2 regions of the Peribacillus muralis genome follow, and region 2 is predicted to be linked to the other one. Evidence: riboswitches for the same ligand, from Rfam matches in the RefSeq annotation. Region 2 holds a riboswitch; the other holds the start of a gene.
The links. Region 2 has a riboswitch for FMN ahead of ABE28_RS14455 (ECF transporter S component). Riboswitches for the same ligand answer to the same signal wherever they lie in the genome.
Positions count from the first base shown of each region.

Region 1: linked by a shared signal. The riboswitch ahead of ribE (riboflavin synthase) and the one ahead of ABE28_RS14455 (ECF transporter S component) in region 2 are both predicted to bind FMN.

Region 1 covers NZ_CP017080.1:540,710-549,272, forward strand. Annotated here, with positions in the region: gene ABE28_RS02540 (DEAD/DEAH box helicase) at 1-55, shown strand, start outside; one part of gene ABE28_RS02545 (IS3 family transposase) at 118-1,007, opposite strand; one part of gene ABE28_RS02545 (IS3 family transposase) at 1,007-1,283, opposite strand; gene ABE28_RS02555 (MarR family winged helix-turn-helix transcriptional regulator) at 1,408-1,860, opposite strand; gene ABE28_RS02560 (GNAT family N-acetyltransferase) at 1,985-2,425, shown strand; gene ABE28_RS02565 (YczE/YyaS/YitT family protein) at 2,446-3,075, shown strand; gene megL (methionine gamma-lyase) at 3,242-4,417, shown strand; gene ABE28_RS02575 (TspO/MBR family protein) at 4,433-5,164, opposite strand; FMN riboswitch at 5,359-5,489, shown strand; gene ribE (riboflavin synthase) at 5,634-6,272, shown strand; partial or broken gene ribB (3,4-dihydroxy-2-butanone-4-phosphate synthase) at 6,292-6,930, shown strand; gene ribH (6,7-dimethyl-8-ribityllumazine synthase) at 6,995-7,465, shown strand; gene ABE28_RS02595 (DHH family phosphoesterase) at 8,024-8,563, shown strand, end outside.
Region 2 covers NZ_CP017080.1:2,976,664-2,985,226, reverse strand. Annotated here, with positions in the region: gene sigX (RNA polymerase sigma factor SigX) at 1-436, shown strand, start outside; gene ABE28_RS14465 (hypothetical protein) at 402-1,622, shown strand; gene serA (phosphoglycerate dehydrogenase) at 1,674-3,248, opposite strand; FMN riboswitch at 3,746-3,880, shown strand; gene ABE28_RS14455 (ECF transporter S component) at 4,047-4,628, shown strand; gene ABE28_RS14450 (ferredoxin) at 4,759-5,007, opposite strand; gene ABE28_RS14445 (YpbB family protein) at 5,297-6,361, shown strand; gene ABE28_RS14440 (RecQ family ATP-dependent DNA helicase) at 6,358-7,872, shown strand; gene ABE28_RS14435 (CPBP family intramembrane glutamic endopeptidase) at 7,862-8,443, shown strand; gene ABE28_RS14430 (LysM peptidoglycan-binding domain-containing protein) at 8,471-8,563, shown strand, end outside.

The DNA of each region.
Region 1 (8,563 bases), 2.4 Mb from region 2:
TATCCCCCTATCGAGAGTGACCTTCTATGGTGGAAATATCGTGGACGACGAATAGTTCCCCGAAAAAGCGACGGCCAAATTGAACTGACCCATCGAATTGAGACTTAGAAAAAACACTCATGCTGCCTGCTCTCCAAACTCAATTGGAGACAGGTAGTTTAATTTTGCTTGAATACGTATTTGGTTATAATAATACATGTATTGATTTACCATTTGCACTACTTTAGAATTAGATATAGATGCTCTTCTTTGAGTGTTGAATCCTTCCGACTTTAGCGAGGAGTGAAAGGATTCTATGACGGCATTATCATGGCAGTTTCCTTTTCGGGACATGCTTGTGATGATGCCTTTTTCTTTAGCTAAATTTTGAAAAACATAAGATGTATAAACAGAACCTTGATCAGTATGAATCAGTAACCCATCTTTTGGTTTTCTTTTCTCTACAGCTTCATTAAGTGTATTTTTAACCAAATCTACATCCTGAGTCTCACTCACTTTGTAGGTTACAATCTCGTTATTATAAAGGTCTATGATTGTTGATAAATACAACATTTTTGATCCATATGGTAAATAAGTGATGTCCGTTACCCATTTCTCATTAGGCTTGGCAGCTGTAAATTCTCTATTTAGGATATTTTTCACCACAATGTTACTCTCACCATTTAAATATTTTGGTCGTTTAACTTTAATTTGACACTGCACTTGATATTTCTGCATGATCTTTTGAACTGTTTTTCGATTAACTTCAATTCCATGTATTCTTTTTAGAAGAGCCTTGATTTTCCTATGACCATAATGAAAATGACTCTCTCCGCATAGGAGAACGACTACTTCTTCAAGTGGGCTCATAACGGATCTTGTATACTTTTTCTTCCACCTATAATAGGTGGCCTTAGGTACTTCTAATACTGTTAATATATCAACGATTTTGTACATGGAAGACAGTTCCTTGACTACTTGTACAACAATTTGTGGCTCCAACTCCTCTCGATCTCTTGGTACTTTTTTAAGATTTCCAACTGTGCTTTTAATTGCTTATTCTCTTGTTTTAAAGCATCTTTTTCACTTAAACCAGCAGGTCCTTTTCCATACGTATATTGTTTTCCTACAGGCTGAGAGAATCGATGGGTTTGCCCTTCATCATGCCATTTCTTCCATGTTTTAATCTGGGATACATTTTTGATTCCTAACTGTTTCATTATTGCTTTATTACTCATTCCTTGTAACTTTAATTCTACAGCTTGCCATTTTACTTCCTCGGGGTAGTGAACTCTTGTGCCCATGAAGAAAAACACCTCCAAAATCGTTTAGATAACTAATACGACTCAAGGGGTGTTTTTTCCTTGTCTCATTTTACTGGGTCACTCTAAAATGGCTGTCGCTTTTTTTATTGTAATGAATGGCAGATCAGTACTCTCTTTTGTTTCCTTTCTTCACATACTCCCAATCAACCTCAATATTCTTTCTGACTTTTTGCAGTAGATCTAACATCGTTTCGGTTTCATCTGGAGATAAACCGGCTAATGCGACTTTGTCGGTATACTCGCCTTCTTTTTTTAAAAATGGATAAACTCTTTCGCCTTTAACGGTAGGAAATAATTTTTTGATTTTTTTGTTGTAATCATCATTTTTCTTTACAATGAAACCTTGATTCTCAAGTTTTTTAATGGCACGGGCTGCCGTCGTACGGTCAACCTTTATCATTTCCGCTACCTTTTCTTGAATGATTCCAGGATTTTCACATATTCGAACAAGATACAAATACTGACCTTTCGTCAGGTCAAAATCTTTGAATTCTATGTTACTAACCGAGTCCAATGCCCTAGCGATCATTCCGATTTCGCGAAGTATTTCCTTCATTTAAAAACCCCTGCTTTCTTTTTGTTGTATTTACAACAAAAATATTTTCGTTTATACTAATAAAAGGTTATGAATTTATTATGACTTGTCTCAAGGAATAAATCTAGAAAGGCGATGAGGATCAGTGGATTCAAAGAAAATAACGGTGGCTGACGATTTGGATTTGGCTTTTGCCATCAGAAAAGAAGTATTTGTTGAGGAACAAGGTTACCGATTGGAAGATGAATTTGACGAATTTGATACACTCGATGGTCAAGCTGAGCATATTTTAGTTTTTCATAATGATCAGCCTGTCGGAACCGGAAGGCTAAGGATCGTCGAAGATTTAGGGAAATTGGAAAGAATCTGTATCCTCGAGCCTTACCGCAAGTTCGGCCTAGGGAAAACGATCATAAAAACGTTGGAAGAAATCGCAAGGGAAAAGGCAATATCGCGGGTCAAATTACATGGGCAAACTCAAGCTGAGGGATTTTATCAAAAGCTTGGCTACCGGACTTCTTCAGATGTCTTCATTGAAGACGGCGGCCCCCATATTCTCATGATAAAAGAATTGGTCAATGAATAAGGCTGTTTAACGTGGGTAAAATGAGATTCATCCACTATGTAACGGGAATCATGATTTTGACACTAGGCTGTTCCTTAACGATTCAGTCGGATATCGGAACATCACCATTTGATGCCCTTTTGGTCGGACTGACCACACAAGTCGGCCTAACGGTTGGAAGCTGGGAGGTCATCATAGCGGCCATAATGATAGTTTTTCATGCCTTATTAAACAAGCAGAGGCCTGAAGTGTTAGGATTAATGACAGCTTTTATAACAGGTATTGGGATTGATCTATGGCTTTTTTTATTGCAGCCCTTGATACAGCCGGAGCATTTGCTCACCAAACTCTTTTGTGTACTGGTCGGATTAACAGTTCTCGGGTTAGGAACGGCTATCTATTTATTTGCAAACTTTGCCCCGATTCCTGTAGACCGTTCGATGTTAATCATTCAGGATTTAACTGGCATGAATATACTATACTCAAAAACTTTAATTTATCTTTTCTTCTTGGGGATGGCACTCGCTTTCAGTGGGCCAATCGGTATCGGAACACTTTTAACCGTTTGTTTGGGTGGGCCGATTCTGAACTATTTTTCCCCGCTGATTCGCAATAGGTTAAGTACTCTCAGCCCATCCACAAATGATAAAGGAAAAAACCATTCGCTCTAGGATGGTTTTTTTCGTTCTGGCGCATCAATAAGGTTGAACGGACGTTAGCGGGATGGAGGGGGCCATATCCGACCTTGGGAAATAGGATAAACACTTCTTGAAAACGCTTCCACAAGAGTTATTTCTGACATAAGATAGAAATAGATATAGAGTGGGGGGAGATAATATGGCAGATAGGCATAAACGATTCGAAACGGCAGTCATTCATGAAGGATATGACTCCAAGGAGCATTTAGGGAGTTTGACCACACCCTTATTCCAAACTTCTACTTTCACTTTCGAAACGGCGGAGCAAGGGGAACGGCGGTTTGCGGGCTTGGAGGACGGCTATATATATTCTCGGCTGGGCAATCCGACGGTACAAGTGCTGGAAGAAAAGATCGCCGCTTTGGAGGGAGGGGAAGCAGGACTTGCTTTCGGTTCGGGGATGGCTGCAGTTTCGGCTGTGCTTTTTGCTTTGACAAAAACGGATGATCACATCCTTTGTTCACAGGGATTATATGGTTGCACCTTCGGCCTTCTGCAGCTAATGAAAAACAAATATCGCATCGCCCATGATTTTTGTGAAATGGATACAGAGGAGCAGGTAAGGAAAATGATCCGGCCGCAAACGACCTGCATTTATGTGGAAACCCCGATAAATCCGACGATGAAAATGATCGACCTGCAGATGGTGGTGAGAGTTGCGAAGGAATATAATGTGACGGTCGTAGTCGATAATACCTTTTGCACCCCCTACTTGCAGAGACCCCTTGAATATGGCTGTGATATCGTTCTTCACAGCGCTACCAAATATCTTTGCGGCCATGGGGACGTCGTTGCCGGGCTTGTGGTAGGCAGCAGAGGTTTTATAGATCACGTAGCGGGAACGACACAAAAAGATATAGGCGGGATCATCTCACCATTCGATGCCTGGTTACTGCTGCGGGGGTTAAAGACTTTGCCAGTGAGGATGGATCGGCACTCGGGCAATGCAATGGAAATATTTTGCGAGCTTAAGAAGCATCCAAAGGTAAAAAAGGTATACTATCCAGGGGATGAAACGCATGAGGATCATTATATTATGGAAAAACAGATGAAACATGGCGGAGGGCTTATTTCTTTTGAATTGCATGGTACAAAAGAAGATGCCCAGGAATTTCTCAATAAGCTTCTATTAGTCAAGATTGCCGTCAGCCTAGGGGATGCCGAAACATTGATCCAGCATCCTGCTACCATGACGCACTCGGCCGTACCTGAAGAATCGCGCAGGCAAATGGGCATCAGCGATCAACTCATCCGTCTATCTGTTGGCCTTGAAGCTTGGCAGGACATCTGGGATGATCTCCTGCAAGCCTTTTAAGGAACGTATTCTTGTTTATTTATTTCTCCGATACCTGATGAAGATGATCACGGCGATGATCAAGATGACAGCGGCAAGGATATAAGAAATGGTCGTAATGACTGGGTAGTTGGCCTCGTTGCGAACCCCGATGCCGATGAACGCCCAAACGAACACGAGCGGATAGCCCCAATCCCGGTTTTTACTTGCAAAGGCAAAAGCCAGGATTGTTGCTACAATCAGCATAGTGATCGTCCAGGCCACTTTGGAAATCCCAAAACCGTCCCATTCTATATAAGTGAGGTAATAAGAAATGTCAGCGATGGTGGCAACGCTTACCCAGCCTGAGTAAATGGAAAATGGGAACAGGTCGAAACCAGTATGCGCAACCTTTTTAATATGTGTATAAATGACCAATAGCGTAGCCAAAAGTGCAACGATGATGAAAACGGATAACAAAAAGTACTCGTAATGCCATGCCAGTAGCCACGCACCATTCAGCACACAGCTTAAAGCGAACCATGGAAATGATGCCTTGGTGGCAGGGCTGTTTCTATGTTCGCCTGTAAATTGCCTAAAAACCCAAATGGCCAGTAAAAGATAGATGAAGCCCCATATCGAAAATACATAACCGGCAGGGGTGAAAAGAACATCCAGTTTATCGGAGACCTCTCCAGATGTTTGGCCGTTGAATGGAAGGAAATTGGCTAAAAAATTCATGGTGATGACGAATAAGTAAAAAATCAAGTTAAAAAAGACTATAAGCATGGGACTCCTCCTTGAACGTATTGTGACTTTTATATCTTATTCCACTATTTTTACTTGAATAACCTTTTTGGAGCACATCGGAGGTTTTTTATCAGTTCTTGTAAGGGGGGCGATTCTGTAACAAATGGACCATTTATAGTAAGAAATTTTACATCCGTACTTTAAGGTGATAAAATATTTAAAGATTCATATTATTAGTCCTTCGGGGTCGGGTGAAAATCCCAACCGGCGGTGATGAAGAAATTCTAAGCCCGCGAGCCTGATAAAGGCAGGATTTGGTGAGATTCCAAAGCCGACAGTACAGTCTGGATGGGAGAAGGACGTGTGGAACCCAAGTGTATACGTACGCCTAATTTTTCAAAAATGATAAAATTAGGTTTCTTAGGTATACCATTTTTCACTCATTTCTCCTGCTAACTCCTTAGGTCATTCTAAGGGGTTTTTTATATTCCATAAAAGGGGGAAAAACATGTTTACGGGAATCATTGAGGATATTGGTACGGTCCATTCCTTAAAAAAAGGAAAAAGCAGTATGGAGTTGACGATTCGTTCCGAGAAGATCCTTGAAGATGTTCATCTGGGGGATAGTATATCGGTCAACGGTGTCTGCTTGACGGTAACCTCCTTCACGAAAAGTTTGTTTGCTGTCGACGTAATGCCAGAAACGGTCAAGGCTTCGACGATCCGGACATTAAAAGTGGGATCACTTGTGAACCTCGAGCGTGCCATGAGTGCAGAGGGCAGGTTTGGCGGCCATTTCGTTTCAGGTCATATCGACGGCACCGGAACAATCATTAAGAAAGAGCGAAAAGAAAATGCCGTTTACTATGTCATCCAATTGGAGGAAGGGCTTAGTGCCTTTTGCATTCCAAAAGGATCGGTCGCCATCGATGGAACGAGCTTGACGATATTTGGGATTGAAAGAAACCTTTTGACGGTCTCCTTGATTCCATTGACGCATCAGGACACCATTTTGGGGCAGAAAGCGGCTGGGGATATTGTTAACATCGAAAACGACATGATTGGGAAATATATTATACATCAAATGAAAAAAGGCGACTCAAAACCAGGAATAAATCTAGAGTTTTTAGCAGAGCATGGATTCTAATATAAAGGCGGTGTAAGGGATGTTCTCTACAATAGAAGAAGCGATTGAAGAATTGAAGTCTGGCAAGGTAGTAATTGTATCGGATGATGAAGACCGTGAAAATGAAGGGGATTTTGTAGTACTCGCTGAAAAGGCGACACCGGAAGCGATTAATTTCATGGCGACTCATGGACGAGGTTTGATATGTACAACCATAACCGAAGAACTGGCAGCCAAGCTTGACTTGCATCCTATGGTTGGAGATAATACCGACCATCATGGAACGGCTTTTACAGTAAGTGTCGACCATAAGAGCACGTCTACAGGAATTAGTGCTTTTGAAAGGTCCTTGACCATTTTAGAGCTTCTTAAAGAAGATTCGGTTGCTGGAGATTTTCAAAGGCCTGGTCATACTTTTCCAATAGTTGCCAAAGAAGGCGGCGTACTTAACCGGGCAGGGCACACGGAGGCTTCTGTCGATCTGGCCAAGTTATGCGGTGCCAAACCGGCTGGGGTCATCTGTGAAATCATGAATGAAGATGGATCGATGGCACGGGTATCCGATTTAGAAGTCATTGCCGAAAAATTCAACTTGAAATTCATCACGATCGCCGAATTGATTCGATACCTTGAGAAAGCTGCAACAAGCAGAAAACATGAACTTGAACTGAACCTTCCGAATTCGTAAGGTTTAACGCATGAACAAAAAAATGAAATGTTTTATAAATTAGGAGGAATTGGACATGGGGAATATCATTGAAGCACAATTAATCGGATCAGGTTTAAAAGTGGGAATCGTTGTAGGCAGGTTCAATGAATTTATCACAAGCAAGCTTTTGGGCGGGGCCTTGGATGGTCTCAAGCGTCATGGTGTGGATGAAAAAGATGTTGATATCGCTTGGGTTCCTGGTGCTTTTGAGCTTCCGTTAATTGCGAAGAAACTTGTGAACACAGGTAAATATGATGCAGTAATCGGTCTTGGAACGGTAATCAGGGGAGCTACCTCACATTATGATTATGTATGCAATGAAGCAGCTAAAGGCATGGCGGCCGTGTCCTTGGATACAGGTGTACCGGTTATCTTCGGTTTATTGACGACCGAGAGTATCGAGCAAGCCATCGAACGTGCCGGAACTAAATCTGGCAACAAAGGCTATGAAGCGGCTGTTAGTGCAATTGAAATGGCTAACCTTGGGAAGCTGATAGAGCAATAAATATCATTCAGGAAAGCCGCAGGGAGGATATCCCTGCGGCTTTCCTATGAACATTTCCATAATATTCTGATTTTCGAAGCTCGCGGCAAATTCTTAAGTATTAGAACAGCAAAACAAACGATCAATCCCGTAGCGATTATCATGTTTTCGATAATCACTTACAGAGTCACACTATCCAATTTTCTAGGCATTCCCGGTAATCCTTTTTAAACGAAGAAATGGTCACGTTTTCTTCCTTATCTCATAAGAATTTGTTTCCATATTGATTCTGTCCGAAAGCATTATATCATTTGAATTGCTGTTGAGCGGAAGTCAGGTAAGGTCACTTAAACCTTAGAGGAATATTCAATTTCTAATTAATGGGTTTTTACTGCAAAATAGATCTGGATTGGGTAAACAAAGAATTTTTCGGTCGTTTATAAAAAAATACGCAAAAGCAACAGGTAATGAAAGCATTTTAAAATATGCGGACATGATTATGCTACAATTGTAAAGATTGCAATTGAAATTCATATCTTTAGGGAAAAGTAAACTTATTAGTTATTAGGAGGGGTTTGTGTGTACCATCTCTTTACACATAATGATTTAGATGGAGTCGGCTGCGGCATTGTGGCTAAGCTGGCATTCGGAGAAGAAGTAGTGGTTAGTTATAATTCAATCGGCCGGCTTAACCAGAACGTAGGAGCATTTCTGGAGCAGGCTAAAATTGAAGATACATTGATTGTTACCGATCTTTCGGTTGATGAAGATAACGAAAAGATGATTTCGCAGTTTGTTGAAGATGGAGGCAAGGCGCTGCTGATAGACCATCATAAGTCCGCACTGCATTTGAACGAACATGACTGGGCATCCGTGACGGTCGAGCAGGAAGACGGTAAACAGACGGCAGCGACTTCATTGTTTTATCAGTATGCAATTGAAAACAATCTGCTGGAGCCCTCAAGCATTGTAGCGGAATTTGTGGAATTGGTTCGTCAATACGATACATGGGAATGGGAAGTTAATAAAAATGCAACGGCAAAACGGTTAAATGACTTATTTTTCATGATTCCAATTGAGGAGTTTGAGATGAAAATCGCTCAAAAGCTTTCCACGGCC
Region 2 (8,563 bases):
GAAGGCCTATGAACGATTCGAAGGTAAAAGCAGTGAAAAAACCTGGATGTATTCCATAGCGAGAAATGTGACGATCGATCATTTCCGAAAACAAAAAGGGTGGAAGGATAAAATTTTCGCTAACTTCGATTGGGATCGGCAATCGATTGAAGATACCAAGCCGATGCCGGAGGAAGTGGCGATATTGAACGATGATATCCAAGCTCTTTATCAATGCTTGAACCGATGCACCACGAATCAAAGGTCGGTCATCATTCTGCGATATATACAGGGGATGTCGATAACAGAAACAGCTGATATATTAAACTGGAGTGAAAGTAAGGTGAAAACGACCCAACACCGAGCCTTGAAGGTTATCAAAAAGCTGATGGAAGATTTAACTGGGAAGGAGGGACGCCCCATTGAGGAAATCCCGATGGAACGAAAAAGATATTGAAGACATGCTACGCGAGCTTCCGAGAGTGACGGATGACAGAACCAAGGCTGAGATAATGGTGGGAATAGAAGATAAAAAGAAAAAGAAAAAGAAGCGCTCGTTACATCTGATGGCTGGCGCTGCTTCCCTAATCCTGATGATTATTTTGGCGTCAGCATTGATGACTGGTAAAGAAGGGGAGGTAAGTCAAGAGAAAAGTGACAGCAATCAAAAATTATCAGTTTCTGAGAGTAAGGAATCAGCGGATTACGGAGCGAAATCCAAAGGAAACAGCTCGGATGATATTCAGGAAAATCAAGCGCTTTCGAGCGAGCACCCAAAAATCCTAGCTCAAGACGAGCAATTGGATATTGTCCCTTTTAAAGGAGCACAGGAAAACATGTTCGCACATGCGATTTACGAGGATGAACTGAAAAATGCCTCGACCATTACGATAGGCATACCGGATGATCAAATGAATATCATCGTTCCCGTTTCCATCAAGCTTAAATACTTTGACGAATCGGATACCCTGATCCAGATGGTCAAGCAAATGTCTGCTATCGATGAAAAGCAATATGGATTATCCGACTATTTTCCCCTTGATGTGACCATTAGCAAAGGTACCGATAGCACCACTGCTCACATTGAGTTTCAAGAAGATAGTTCACTATTGGATGATGATGCACTTTTTCTAGCTTCCATGGAAGAAACCCTATCTTATAATAATATAACGAAGATGACTTTTGCTACAGATGGCAAGCCGGGGGCAAAGTTTTCGCATAAGGGTTTTTTAAAGACGCTGGATATACCCCAATATAAACATCGAACATATCTTCTTTACAAAAAAGATGAATACTCTCCAAGTTTACTTGTTCCAAGCAATGTCAAGTATCAAAGCTTTGCTGAAGCGCTGCAGGCGGCAAAAAGCCAGTCTGATATAAAAGGGATAGCTCCTGCCATCCCGAGAGACCTGAATTGGAAAAGGGTAAATATCAATGGGAGTCATGTGACCATTCATTTCGCAGAAAATACGGCCATTGAAAATAGTAAACAGACCCTTCAAGCTTTAGAAGCGATTCTTTTCATTGCGAAGGATTTTGGGTATGAAACAGTGAGGTTCGAAAATGCTTCAATTGAAAAAGTGGGGCATCTGGATTTAACTGGAGATATAGCAGTGCCGAGAGCCCCGAACCAAATGAATTGAGTCAGGGGAGGAACAAGCAAAAGTGCCCGGGATTCGGGCACTTTTATTTGTTTATAATGAAATGCGGGACATGAAGGTGATTTCTTTTGTTTCCATCAGGACTTGTTTCAGAGCGTCCTCGAGCGGCGCATCAAAGCTCAATACCATGATGGCTTCTCCTCCAGCTTCTTTTCGGCCTACCTGCATCGTGGCGATGTTCACCTTGTGATCTCCAAGGATTTTCCCTACGTTTCCGATTACCCCAGGTTTATCGGTATGCTGAATATAAAGTAAATGTGCTTCCGGATGAAAGTCGATTTTGAAGCCATTCAAATTTACAATCCGTGAACCGTAATTTTCGATATAAGTCCCACTGATCGTTAGTTCCCGATTATCTCCTTTCACCTTTACACTGATCAAGTTCGCGTACCCTAGTGAGTCAGTGGAGATTTTTTCCCCGACAGTGATGCCGCGCTCTTTTGCGACCAGCAAGGCATTCACCTCATTGACGGATGCGTCAACTCTTGATTTGAAGAAACCTGAAATTAAACTTTTTGTCAGAATTGCAGTATCGAAGTCTAGTGATTCGCCTGCGTATGTTACCGAGATTTCTTGAATACCTTCTTTCATGCATTGTGAGGCAATCGATCCCATTTGCTGAACGAGCTGATAAAAGGGCTGGACCCTTTCGAACACTTCTTTAGAGATGGCTGGAAGGTTGATGGAACTTGAGACTGGATTTCCCTCAAAAAAGGTCAGGACTTCCTGGGCAACCTGTACGGCCACATTCAATTGGGCTTCTTTCGTGGAGGCTCCCAAATGTGGTGTGGCAATGACATTATCAAGTTCGAGGAGTTTATGTCCAAACGGAGGTTCTTCGACGAAAACGTCCAAGGCAGCGCCTGCTACTTGACCTTTAACGATCATCTCATATAAATCATCTTCGTCCAGAATTCCACCCCGGGCACAGTTCAGTATATAAACGCCTTTTTTACAAGTGTACAATTTTTCTTTATTGATTAACCCTCTCGTTTCAGCGGTCAGAGGCGTATGTACAGTAATGATGTCTGCTTTAGGAAGCAATTCATCCAAGGGTAATGATAGGACCGACATCTTTTTAGCACGATCGGCTGACAGGAATGGATCATATACAATGACATCCATCCCAAACACTTTAGCTCGCTTGGCGATTTCCCCTCCAATACGCCCAAATCCAACAATGCCCAATGTCTTGCCCCGAAGTTCCGTACCTGTGTACGAAGAACGTTTCCATTCTCCATTTTTTAGTGAGGCGTTTGCCTGCGGAATGTGGCGCATTAGTGAAGCCATCATGGCAAAAGTATGCTCAGCTGTTGAAATGGTATTGCCATCAGGTGCATTGACGACGACGATTCCGCGTTTCGTTGCAGCCGGGATGTCTATATTATCAACGCCAACACCTGCGCGGGCAATGATTTTCAATTGAGGCATCCCTTTCATTAATTCTTCGGTGACCTTCGTTGCGCTTCTAACAAGGATAGCATCAATCTGCTCAAGTTCGTTTGCTGCTTCCTCTACCGTCTTTTGAATGAGAAGAATATTGGATGCGCCTGATAGAGGTTCGAGTCCCTCTGGTTTGATGGCATCTGCTACTAAAATCCGATACACGATTATACACCTTCCTTATGAATGAATTATCTTAAATTTCAGTTAATTTTACAATCGAATGAGGGATGATGTCAATTTGGTGCTTTGTCGTTTATACGTTTAATTGGAGGGGGTGGCCTTATGTGCGCAGCTCAAGCATAACGTATTAGTGGTTTTACCGTAGTGAGCTACGGCAGAAAAAAATTTTCAATAATTCTCAGTCTATGACAAATTCGATGAAAATGGGGTTGTCTATAGCTTTCATCTGAGTGCATCCCCTTTAGGTTCAGCAGCTAAAAAGCACATAGCCCACTATTTTGAGATTTGGACATCGGCCGTTTCGTTCCACTGCAGGAGATAAGCTTTCCGGAAGCGGTCCAGGGAGAGTGGGACGCCCAAGTGAATAATCGTCACTTATGTTGGCCGTTTTCCATACTATAACAATTAATTAAAAGAAAATGCTATTCAAAAGTAAGATTATCGGATATAATGGGTTTGTTAAATAAAAAATTTTATAGGTCTATCTTCGGGGCGGGGCGCAATTCCCCACCGGCGGTGATGAAGAAATGTTCTTCTAAGCCCGCGAGCCTTAAGGGGCAGGATTTGGTGTGATTCCAAAGCCGACAGTATAGTCTGGATGGGAGAAGATGGAGGTTCCTGATTGCGTTTCAACAATCATTTGCTGAACGTTTGTTTGATGTAACCTTTAATTTATCCCTTTAATTCAATCGGAATTAAAGGGTTTTTTATTGAACATCAACTTGCTGATGGAACCCAAACCTCTTTTTCAGGTAGATCGGAAAAGAAGGAGAGAGAACTATGAAAAAGAACAAAGTGAAAAAAACGGTGACACTGGCCATGATGGGAAGCATCTCGTATTTATTGATGCTTTTGAATTTTCCGTTTCCCGGATTCCCTCCATTTCTTAATGTTGACTTTAGTGATATTCCAGCATTGATGGCTGCCTTGATTTTTGGACCTGTCGCTGGAATTTTGGTTGAGTTCATTAAAAACCTTTTGGATTTAGTCATGACAGGTACACTGACAGTTGTACCAATTGGACACATCGCTAACTTCATAGCGGGCATCCTGTTCGTGTTGCCAACCTACTATGTGTTCAAAAAAATCAATTCAAAAAAAGGGATGACCTTCGCTTTGCTTGCAGGCACAGTAACCATGGCGGTTTTCATGAGTGTCCTGAATTATTTCGTTTTTCTACCGGCATACACCTTCTTTTTAGGGGCGGAAGCCATGTCGGGACCAGAATCAAGAACACTTGTCACGACTGCCATTCTACCTTTCAACGTGATAAAGGGCCTACTGATCACCTCTGTATTCATGGTATTGTTCATTAAACTGCAGACATGGATCAATAAACAAATATTATATAAAAATGCTTGATGACATAGAAAATATGAACAAAAAAAACCGGATAGCGCTATCCGGTTTTTTTGTCCGCCTACATGAAAGGGAAGAAGCGGAATAGTATGCCTAAAAAAAAGCCATTCTCATTTGAAAATGGCTTGTGACTTTATTCGTATTTCAGTGCGTCCCCGTCAAATGCCTCTTCGGAAACTTTAATCGAATCTGTTGGACACCCTTCGAACGCGTCCATCATGTCATCTATCAGTACATCCGGAATTTCCACGATACCCTCGTTATCGTCAAGGGTGACAAAAGCGATCCCTTCGTCATCATAATCATATATATCCGGTGCTGCTGCTCCACAAGCTCCGCATGCGATGCATGTTTCTTTATCCACAATCGTAAATTTAGCCATGAATATAACCCCTCCTAAGTTACTTAACAACTGATAATCTTTTTGTCCAGATTATTATCTCTTTCTTATTGTAAGACCCAATGCCAAACTTTTCAATAGAAAGTGTATTGAGAATTACTATCATAGAGCGGAATGTCAATGGAAAACATTCATATATTTAATTTTATTCTTGCCTTGTTTCGTCATGAAGTCACAAATTCTTCCTTAATTTAAGTAATAAAAACGGCGGTTTTTGCAGTTTTTTGTTACAATGGAGTTAATGGATCCATGAAATAAGGATGTGTGTCCCATGAATAATTATCTACAGGCAATCATTCTATATGCGATAAAAAAATTTCAAGGCGAGCGTTCCGTTTATGCTATATACCATATGCTGCAGGGGAAGAAGTCGTCACAAACGATTCAGGATGCCCATTTGTTCGGATTAACGAATATTTTTGGGACAATGCCTGTATTTACCCGTCAGCAATTAAATCAAAACATTGAACAATTCCTTAAAGATGGCTTCATTAATCCAACGGATAAAACCGATGCATATGAAATTAGCGGACATGGTGAGGGGATATTAGCCGGATATTTGCTGAATAATCCGTTTCCAACCTATCTTAATGGTTGGAAGTACCAAAATATAACCCCGGTATTCTGGGGAAGGTTAAACTTACTCATTCAAACTATATCCCATATTGTCCACAATGAAAGACGTTTTTATCCGATACAGCGAAACCTTAAGATCCAATCCTTCGTTAAGGAATTCCTGCATACACATCGTCAGGATCGAGACTTGATTGCGAGGCATCTCTATGAAGAACTGGTATCGCTACTAGAGGGGCAAAGTGACTTGAAAAGGGATATATTCATCTTGAAATTAACGGGCGTTAACAGGATTGGGCTAACTTTTGAACAGATTGCCAAAAGCAAAGAGGCAGAAGAAGAATATGTGCGGTTCATGTTTTTTGACTCGTTGCATCAATTGCTTGCCGAATTGGGTGATGGAGCCGATCATCCCCTTTTGGCGTCGTTGACATATGATTGGAAAAGGGGAGGAAACCCTCATTTGACCCAATCGACACAAAGGACCCTGCAATACTTGCTGGAAGGGAGAAGCATGGGGGAAATCGCCGAAATCCGCCGCTTGAAGCAAAATACGATTGAAGATCATCTTGTCGAAATTGTACTTTCGGATAAAAGCTTTCCAATACACGATTATGTGTCGGGCGAGGATGAACGTGATATTGCCGCAGCAATTGCGGAACTTGGCACCAAAAAGCTAAAGGCAATCATGCAAATGGTCGATAATAAACAAATAAGCTTTTTCCAAATCAGGCTTGTACTGGCGAAAATGGGTGACCAATGATGAATATCAAACATTTCCTTAAAATGAAATTCGGCTTTGACGAATTCCGACCGGGACAAAAAGAAGTGATTGAATCCTTGATGTCCGGCCACCATACATTGGCGATGCTGCCCACCGGATCCGGTAAATCGCTATGCTATCAGCTGCCTGCTTATCTTTTGAATAAGACCGTCCTCATTGTTTCCCCATTATTATCATTAATGCAGGATCAGGCAGATCAGTTGAAAATGAATGGGGAAAAAAGTGTTTTGACGCTCAATTCCTTTTTGACGATGAATCAAAAAAGAATGGCATTCGATCGGCTACATAGGTACCGGTTTATCTTTTTATCACCTGAAATGCTTAGCCTTGAAGGTGTGATCCAATCCTTGAAATCAATCGATATAGGTTTGTTCGTCATAGATGAAGCCCATTGCATCTCGCAATGGGGCTATGATTTCCGTCCCGATTATTTGAACTTAGGTGAAGTGAGGCGGGAGCTGAACGATCCGCTGACGCTAGCTCTGACTGCGACCGCAACGAATGAAGTCAGGCAGGACATCGTAAGTAAACTCAACATCGGACAAGCGAAGGAAATCGTTTCGTCCGTTGACCGTGAAAATATTACGATATTAATAGAACGTATCCACAGCTATGAAGAGAAGCAATATCGCTTATTGGAACTTGTCAAGGAATTTACCGGCAGTGGAATCATTTATTTTTCATCTAAACGAGTGGCTGAGGCAGTCACTGGTTTTTTACAGGAAAATGGAGTGGATAGTGTCAATTATTATCACGGTGGGATGGAACAGGAACAAAGGATGCTGATTCAGCAGCAATTCATTTCCGGTCAGCTGAAAGTGATCTGTGCGACAAGTGCCTTCGGTATGGGGGTAAATAAAGCGGATGTCAGATATGTGATTCATTTTCATATGCCTTCGACAATGGAAGCATATCTTCAGGAAATAGGCAGAGCGGGAAGGGATCAGAAGCAAAGCGTGGCCATTTTACTATATAATGATGGCGATGAAGGGCTTCCCCTGCATTTGATGGAGCAACAATTGCCTACAGATAATCAAATTGAAGGGGTTTGTTCGTACTTGGGAGCTACAGGCATGACTCTAGCGACTTGCACCCTTACGGAAAAAGAACATCTGTCCCAATCGTATTCCTTGAACGAAGTCCAGCTTCGTTTTTTCATTCAACTCATTGTAGCCACTGCAAATCCGTTACACCAAGTGGCGGAGATGAAGGAATATTGCCGTAAACGAAAGTTTGCGAATCAAGAAAAGCTGCAAAAATTCCTGAATTGGATCCGTGCAAAGGAATGCCGCCGCACGGGAGTACTGGCCTATTTTGATGAAGAGCAGCAAGCAGTGAACCCGCAATGCTGTGATAACTGCGGGATGGACGCTAAAAAAATGGAAGAGCTATGGCCTGATGTCAAGCTTGAACACGTTAATTCCTTTTCCACATGGAAAGAGGAACTGGCTTTCATCTTATTGAAGAAGGAAAATGGGCATGAAAAATAAGCAGGCTGAATTAATTAAGCAACTGACAGATAAACAATTGCTCCATAATTTGTTTCTTACACAAATTATTCTCTTAATGTTAGCATTGTTCTTGGGTATTATTTTATTTGAAGACCGTTCTGCATTTTTCGAATTATTTATGTTCGATGACCTGAGCATTTTATTGATCGGGGTACCCGCTGGAGTCCTGGTTGTTGTATTGGATATTATATTGATGAAAGTGACACCGCCTTCCTATCAGGATGATGGTGGAATTAACGAACGCATTTTCGGCAATTTGCCATATTCGATGATTTTTGTCGTTGCATCAGTTGTTGCGATAAGTGAAGAATTATTATTCCGCGGAGTGCTGCAAACTCATTTTGGTTTGCTTTGGACGAGCATCATTTTTGCAGCCGTTCATTATCGTTACTTGTTTAATTGGTTCTTATTTTTAAACGTATTGGTTTTGAGCTTTTTTATCGGTTTTCTGTTCGAATGGACCGATAATATCATCGTGACGATAATGGCCCATTTTGTCATTGACTTTATTCTTGGGGTTTTAATTAGGGAAAAAAACAAAAAACGTTGAGGTTGAGCAAGAAGGGAGGTGACTTGAATGAATCGAGTGCAAAAGAGTGAGAAGGAAAACGATCAGGCGGGTGAACTTCGTTCGCGAGTTGATCGTCATAAGGCTAAGTCTTTGCCTAAG